DNA from 3 places in the Lysinibacillus sp. DFXJR4 genome. Region 3 is predicted to be linked to each of the others. Evidence: riboswitches for the same ligand, from Rfam matches in the RefSeq annotation. Region 3 holds a riboswitch; each other region holds the start of a gene.

Region 1 (2,271 bases), on a different contig from region 3:
TAAATGTGCAAATCCCCAGCTATGTGTATGTACTGCTGCCTTAGGATTGCCTGTTGTACCACTTGTATAAGCTAAAAATGCCTTGTCTGAACTTTTCGTTGGCGTTGAACTTATGTAGTCTGTTGGTTGTTCTTGCATTTTTTGAAGTAATGACTGCCAAGGTTCGTGAGCAGTACCTATTACGAATTGCTGCAAGCCCTGTAAGTTTTTCACATTATCAAATTGCTCAATATATGGCTCATATGCAACAATGCCCTTTGCATGAGCGTGGTTTATACGATATTCTATATCCTTCGCTCTTAGCATTTCTGAACTAGGAATAATTGTTATACCAGCTTTTAAAGCAGCAATATAGACAATATAGGCTTCTACTGATCTAGGCACCATCACGATAAGTACATCACCTTTTGTTAAACCTTGTTTTGTAAAAACATGTGCTGCCTGATTTGCCTTTGCCAGTAAATGTGCGTATGTAATAAACTGAACATCATCATTTTCATCATAAATAATGAGCGCATTCTTGTTTGCATCCTGTGCATATTTTTCAATTTCCTCTGTAATATTGTACCATTCAGGTGCAATTAAATCCTGTCTTTTCATGGCAAATGCCTCCCTTATGCTATGACTCATTATAAAACTCCATTTTTATCATTTTCAATGGTTCGCACTCTATTTTAGAAAAGTCATGACAACTATCATACTTTGCTATATGGCATCAGTCACGTTCATCAATCAATTTCGCCTAGGTGTAATTGTAGCTGTCGCTACAGAACTACATTTGCTAAATGAAGATAAAAACTATCTATTGAACAGGAAAGAAAAGTATGGTACATTTTGGTCAACTAAAAGCAAGATTGCAGGGGGACTCATTTGGAGTTGAGAAGGTAAAACCTGACCCTTTGAACCTGTTAGTTAATACTGACGTAGGGAGCAATTCACATCTAATTCATTGATGAAAGGCTCTTTTGCGTGTATTTTTTGCACAAAAAAGAGCCTTTTTTGCATGCTTACGTCCATCCAACAAAGGAGGACTTAAAATGGTTTTTCAAACTATCCGTAAAAAAAGCCCACTAATTCATTGCATTACAAATTATGTAGTGGCAAATTTTCAAGCAAACGGGCTTTTAGCAATCGGTGCCTCACCAGTTATGGCTGATGGCAATGACGAGGTTGAGGAAATGGTTGCAATTGCCTCAAGCTTATTAATAAATATTGGTACCCTTAATGACAAAACGAAAGAATCCATGATACTTGCAGGAAAAAAAGCCAATGCACTTGGCATACCAGTAGTGTTAGATCCAGTTGGCGCTGGAGCCACAACTTACCGAAAACAAACCGTAAAGCAACTATTAGAAGAGATTGAATTTGCAGTAATTCGCTGCAATATTGGAGAGCTTGCCGCAATTGCCAACGTAAAATGGCAGCAAAAAGGTGTAGACAGTGGAACAGGTTCCATTTCCTTAGAGGATGAAGCAAAAAGAATTGCTCAGTTGTATCATTGTATAGTGATTGTCACAGGTGAAAAAGATTTCATAACTGATGGAAATCACCAACAATGGATTACAGGCGGAAATCCTCATATGACAGAGGTCACCGGTACTGGCTGCTTATTAAGTGCCATTTGTTGCGCTGCTTTTGTATCTGACAATCAGCCCTATAACCAATTAGTAGATGTACTAAGATGTTATAAAAAAATTGCTGAACAAGCCGGTTCTACTACACAATACATCGGTGATTTTCAAATTGCTGTATTGAATGAACTATATCGTCTTTCAAAGGACGGTGAACGATAATGCAGGTTGTTACGACAATTGCTGGATCTGATAGTGGCGGCGGTGCTGGTATACAGGCTGATTTAAAAACCTTTCAGGAATTAAAGGTGTTTGGAACTTCTGTCATTACAGCTTTGACCGCACAAAATACACTTGGTGTATCAGGGGTAATGCCCATTGAGGCAAGCTTTGTTGAGCAACAACTACAGGCACTATTGGAGGATTTCCCAATTAGTGCTATGAAAACAGGCATGCTATTTTCCTCAGCCATTATACAAACTATTGCACAAATAATGGCTAATACCAAAGTTCCACTTATTGTAGATCCTGTGATGATTGCAAAGGGCGGAGAAAGCTTATTACAACAAGATGCCATTGATGCTATCATTAATCTTCTACTGCCAGTGGCAACCATTGTGACTCCGAATATTCCAGAGGCCGAAACGCTTACTGGCAAAGAAATTAACACTTTAGCTGATATAAAAGAAGTAGCCAAGCT
Region 2 (2,271 bases), on a different contig from region 3:
GTACACTGATTAATGAGTTTGCCATGTTACTTCGTCTCCTTTTTCGGTAAAAAGTCGTTTGTAAATGCTTGTTCTGCGTTAAATTCGCCCTCTAAAACGTTGTTGCTAGTCATCCACTTCGCATAGTTTTCCCAGACAGCTAGCTTTTGCTCGCCCCATTGAGCAGCGTCATCCTGATATTTATTTGCCAGCCACTCCTGACTTTTATGCACAAGGTCTTTATCTAAATCAGGTACTGCCTCAAGTAAAACATCTGCCGCCTCACCTGGATTACTGATCGCGTATTCATAGCCCTTTGCCACGGCAGCGATAAATGCTTCAACGGTCTTTGGATCATCTTTAATCATTTTTTCATTTGTAGCAAGAACGGGTGTATAATAATCCAGTTGGTCACTATAATCTGTTAAATACAGCATGTTCAGTTTTTCATCACGAAGCTCAGCTTCAATCCCAGTCCAAGCATAATAAATCCATGCAAAATCAATATCTTTTTTCATCATTGTAAAGAAATCTATATCGCCAGCATTAATAATATCTAATTTATTAATATCTGCATTTTCAGTTTGCATTAATGATTGTAGTACGGCCTGCTCTAGTGGAGCTCCCCAGCCGCCATATGTTTTACCTTCAAATTTCTTCGGTGATGTAATACCTTTGGAGGCGATTGAGGCAAAGCCAGAAGTATTATGCTGAATAATCGCCGCAATCGATACCAGAGGTACACCCTGTACACGAGCCTGTGTAATTCCCTCCTGATAGCTTACGCCAAATTGTGCCTTGCCAGATGCTACAAGCTGATCTGCTCCTGCGTCACCAGGTTGTAAGATATCAACATCTAAGCCCTGCTCTTCAAAATAACCTAATTTCTTAGCAACATATAGCCCTGTATGATTTGTATTTGGCATCCAATCAAGTACAACGGACACCTTCTTTAACGCATGCTCATCCTTTTTGGTATCCTCTTTTTCGCTACAGCCCGCTAATGTTAAAAGGGCAGCCATAAGAACCAATAACCATTTTTTCATGCTGAATCCTCCCAGTAAGTAGTGTGAAAGTGTTCATGAAGGAATGCTCTAACCAGAAGAAAGCGTATTTATGGATTATCTGCACCCAAGATATGTACATTTAACAAAAAAACGCCCAGGATTTCTCCCAGACGTTGTCAATCAATATCAAAAATTTACTTTTTTTGAATAGATGTTCCCTACGCTGGTACGAGCCAAATCAGGTTCAAAGGGTCAGCATCTAACGGACACAATCTCAGCTGGCAACTACCAGCCCCCCTACATTCTTTCCATATGAACTTTTCGATGATTATTATACCCATATCTCACTGCAATTGACAAGGCTCTATTTAATATTAACGCTGTAAAAATATTTTAATTGCAGCATCTTTCGCTTCATGAATTCCATCCTCCGTGAGATACTTTTCATTTATCCCAAATACCTGTAATGTCCCTTCCTTAGTATAACGTGGCTCAAAGAGGATTAATGAAATATCTTTAAAGTCGTAAAGTGGTGTTAATGAACCATCTTCTTCGACTTGATATAATCTAAAGCGGTAATGTTCCTCCTTCGGTATCCATTCGTATAGAGCAAACTTATTTTGATAGGCTGTTAAAGTAATGGCTTTTTTACCATCAAGTTTATGATAGGAGCCATCTTCTAAATCAACATATCCTGTCTCTAAGCTTTCTCCAGATCTAAAGGAAGCATAGATTTTATGGTCAGTAAGTGCCACGTCATGTATGCCTTTAAAAGGGAAATCATATTGCTTTTCTTTTTCTGTTCCAACATCATAGAGTGTAAAGCGAACTGTTTCTATTCCATCTTTTTTAAAGGCACTTGGTAGGAGCAATTTATTGTCTTGATAAATTGGCTGACTTACTGCACTATTATCAAAGGCTTGTTTAAATTGTTTTACCTCGTTTGTACGCAGATTTGTTAAGCTATAAATGGTATGACCTGTCGTTGTATCAGATATTGTTGTCAGTAGTGTATCATCTTCAAAATCTATAAAAGTATCCGTAGAAAAGCCTTTGATCTCTAATGTTTCTCTATTTTTTACAAACACAGAATTCCTATCATCAGCCATCCAAACAAGCCAATTTTCATTTACTAACATTTTTGAAATAGGGAATTCACTTGTTACTTCCGCTTTTTCAATATGTGTATCGAGTGCGTAGGAATAAATGGTATTGCCTTCGTAATAATAAAAGGAGTTCGTTGCATCATCAAAGTCAGCTGTAAATAATGTATCAGCAGATCGAC
Region 3 (2,271 bases):
AGCGAGAAAGAGGATCCAGTACTAGCGCAGTGGCAATATGGTCTTGGTAAAACATTTGCCTTTACTTCTGATTCGACAGGTAAATGGACAGGTGACTGGGCAAGATGGCAGGATTGGGGAACATTTTGGCAAACGCTTATTTCACAAATGCTCCCAAGCTATAATGATGTTGCCTACGACGTACGTTTAGAATCGGATGGTTCATTTGTTATTACAGATCCTACCAATGAAGCAGCTTTTTTAGATGTCGTTGCTGTCAATGAAGCAGGAGAAGAACTTGAAACACAGCTTGAAGCTATTTCAGCCTCTCAGATTCGAGCAGTTGTACAAGCGGAGCCAGGGTTAATTTTCTTCCGTATCGCTGATGAAGATCAAGCTATTTTTCAAGCGGGTATAAGTGTGCCTTACAGTGCTGAATATGAGTTACGACCTGTAAACGATGAGCTGGTGGAAGAACTGACAAAGCAAACGGGTGGCTCTGTTTTGAAAGAACCGAAGGAGGTATTTCGTGAATTTACGAAGAAAGGCGCAGATCGTCAAAATATAGCAACATGGCTTATATTAGCAGGTATGCTACTGTTCTTCATCGATATTACAATCCGACGCTTTGGCTGGAGCTTCTTTGCTAAGTCGAAGAAAAAAGAGCAGCTTGTTGAAAATAAAACCACACAGGCAGAGGATACAAATGTTGCTCAACTATTAAAGGGCATGAAGAAAAGATAATTTGGATTAAATGACAGTGCAAAATGATTGATTATTTTGCACTGTTTTTGCGTTTTAAAGTGAAAAGGAAGAAGCTTTCGTTCAAAGGGAAACCCTGCTCAAGAGGGAAATCCTTGCTCTGAAAAATTTAACGAAAATTTTTAATAAGTGCAGTATTTCGTAAACTACTAGCAATTGCCACACCAAAAATAGCACCAATAATACTAGAGGTTAAAAAGGCAGGCATGAAAAACATTGATGCTACGGATGTCCCCATTAAGATATATGCATATGGTACGGCAATGAGGGAGGCGATAATGCCAGTTCCTACTATTTCACCAACGCCCGCTAGCCAAGGCATACCACTGTATTTATAAGCCAGTGCTGCACAAAATGCGCCAATGACACTGCCAGGAATGGCTAATAGGGAGCCTGTCCCTGTTAAAATACGAATAATCGCTGTAGTAAGGGCAATGATAATAGTTGGTATTGGTCCGAGTAGAATGGCACCGATGACATTGATGGCATGTTGTATCGGATAAGCTCGCGCAATCCCTGTTGGAATTGAAACGAAGGTAGAACCTGCTATGGCAATTGCCACTAATAAGGCCATGATGGTTAATTTTCGAACTGACATAAGTTACACTCCCTTGAAATATAAAATGAATTGTTATCTCTGCTAAACTGGCGAGCACAAAAAGGCCGCTCCCTGAAAACAAATAGGAAGCGGCCTTGCATTTACATATCAAAAAGCAAGATGTCGCCACTTCCCTCCGCTAGTATGAACTAGATCAGGTTCAAAGGGTCCGTATATGGTCATATACGTCTCAGCCTTTTAAAGACTCCCCTAGTGGTAATAATTATTCAATTTCTGTTTAGCATTGTAACAACATAAATGTATCATACTACTAATAATAGTCAATAACTTTTCAGATTATTTGGAATCAGGCTGCATAAGATGCGGTGCTTTTTTCATTGTCCAGATAAGGGCAAGGAAGAAGCAAGCCATCAAAATAATAGCACCAAATATATAAGGGCTATTCATATTCCAATCAAATAAAATACCTGCCAATGCTGGACCAATCATATTGCCAAGACTCATATAAGCATTATTCAGACCTGCTGCAAATCCTTGCTCATTTTCGGCAAGCTTGGAGATCAGTGTGTTAACAGCAGGACGAATTAATGTTGTGGCTGTCGAGAAGATTGTCGCAACAACTAAAATAAGGGCAAACCCAGATACGAATAATATTAAGTAGATCGATATGGCTGCAATAAATAAATTGACTAATACGACCTTCATTTCACCATAGCGATTAAAGAGTGGTGTAATAACAAACATTTGTACAACTACACCAAAAGCACCACCCACCACTAAAATAATAGCAATATCCCCAGGTGTATAATGAAACTTTTCTGTAACAAATAATGATAAAGTCGTTTGGAAATTAGCAATTCCGAACGAGAATACCATCATAATAATGAGCATAACAAAGTAAGGCATATGTACTGAACGTACCATTTGTTTCGCGAGATTGTCTTGCTTATGCATTTTTTGTGCTGCGTTTG

The links. A riboswitch is a leader RNA that binds a small molecule or an ion and turns the genes downstream of it on or off. The one in region 3 is predicted to bind thiamine pyrophosphate.
Region 1: linked by a shared signal. The riboswitch ahead of thiM (hydroxyethylthiazole kinase) and the one ahead of thiW (energy coupling factor transporter S component ThiW) in region 3 are both predicted to bind thiamine pyrophosphate.
Region 2: linked by a shared signal. The riboswitch ahead of AC2CGN_RS18900 (ABC transporter substrate-binding protein) and the one ahead of thiW (energy coupling factor transporter S component ThiW) in region 3 are both predicted to bind thiamine pyrophosphate.

Annotation. Positions count from the first base shown of each region.
Region 1 covers NZ_JBXUNW010000003.1:119,281-121,551, forward strand. The annotation lists gene mbcS (acyl-CoA synthetase MbcS) at 1-600, opposite strand, end outside; gene AC2CGN_RS10805 (hypothetical protein) at 686-880, shown strand; TPP riboswitch at 849-947, shown strand; gene thiM (hydroxyethylthiazole kinase) at 1,038-1,793, shown strand; gene thiD (bifunctional hydroxymethylpyrimidine kinase/phosphomethylpyrimidine kinase) at 1,793-2,271, shown strand, end outside.
Region 2 covers NZ_JBXUNW010000012.1:30,213-32,483, forward strand. The annotation lists gene AC2CGN_RS18895 (thiamine-binding protein) at 1-25, opposite strand, end outside; gene AC2CGN_RS18900 (ABC transporter substrate-binding protein) at 27-1,025, opposite strand; TPP riboswitch at 1,185-1,295, opposite strand; gene AC2CGN_RS18905 (hypothetical protein) at 1,361-2,271, opposite strand, start outside.
Region 3 covers NZ_JBXUNW010000008.1:122,976-125,246, forward strand. The annotation lists gene AC2CGN_RS16505 (VWA domain-containing protein) at 1-723, shown strand, start outside; gene thiW (energy coupling factor transporter S component ThiW) at 851-1,339, opposite strand; TPP riboswitch at 1,454-1,561, opposite strand; gene AC2CGN_RS16515 (MFS transporter) at 1,637-2,271, opposite strand, start outside.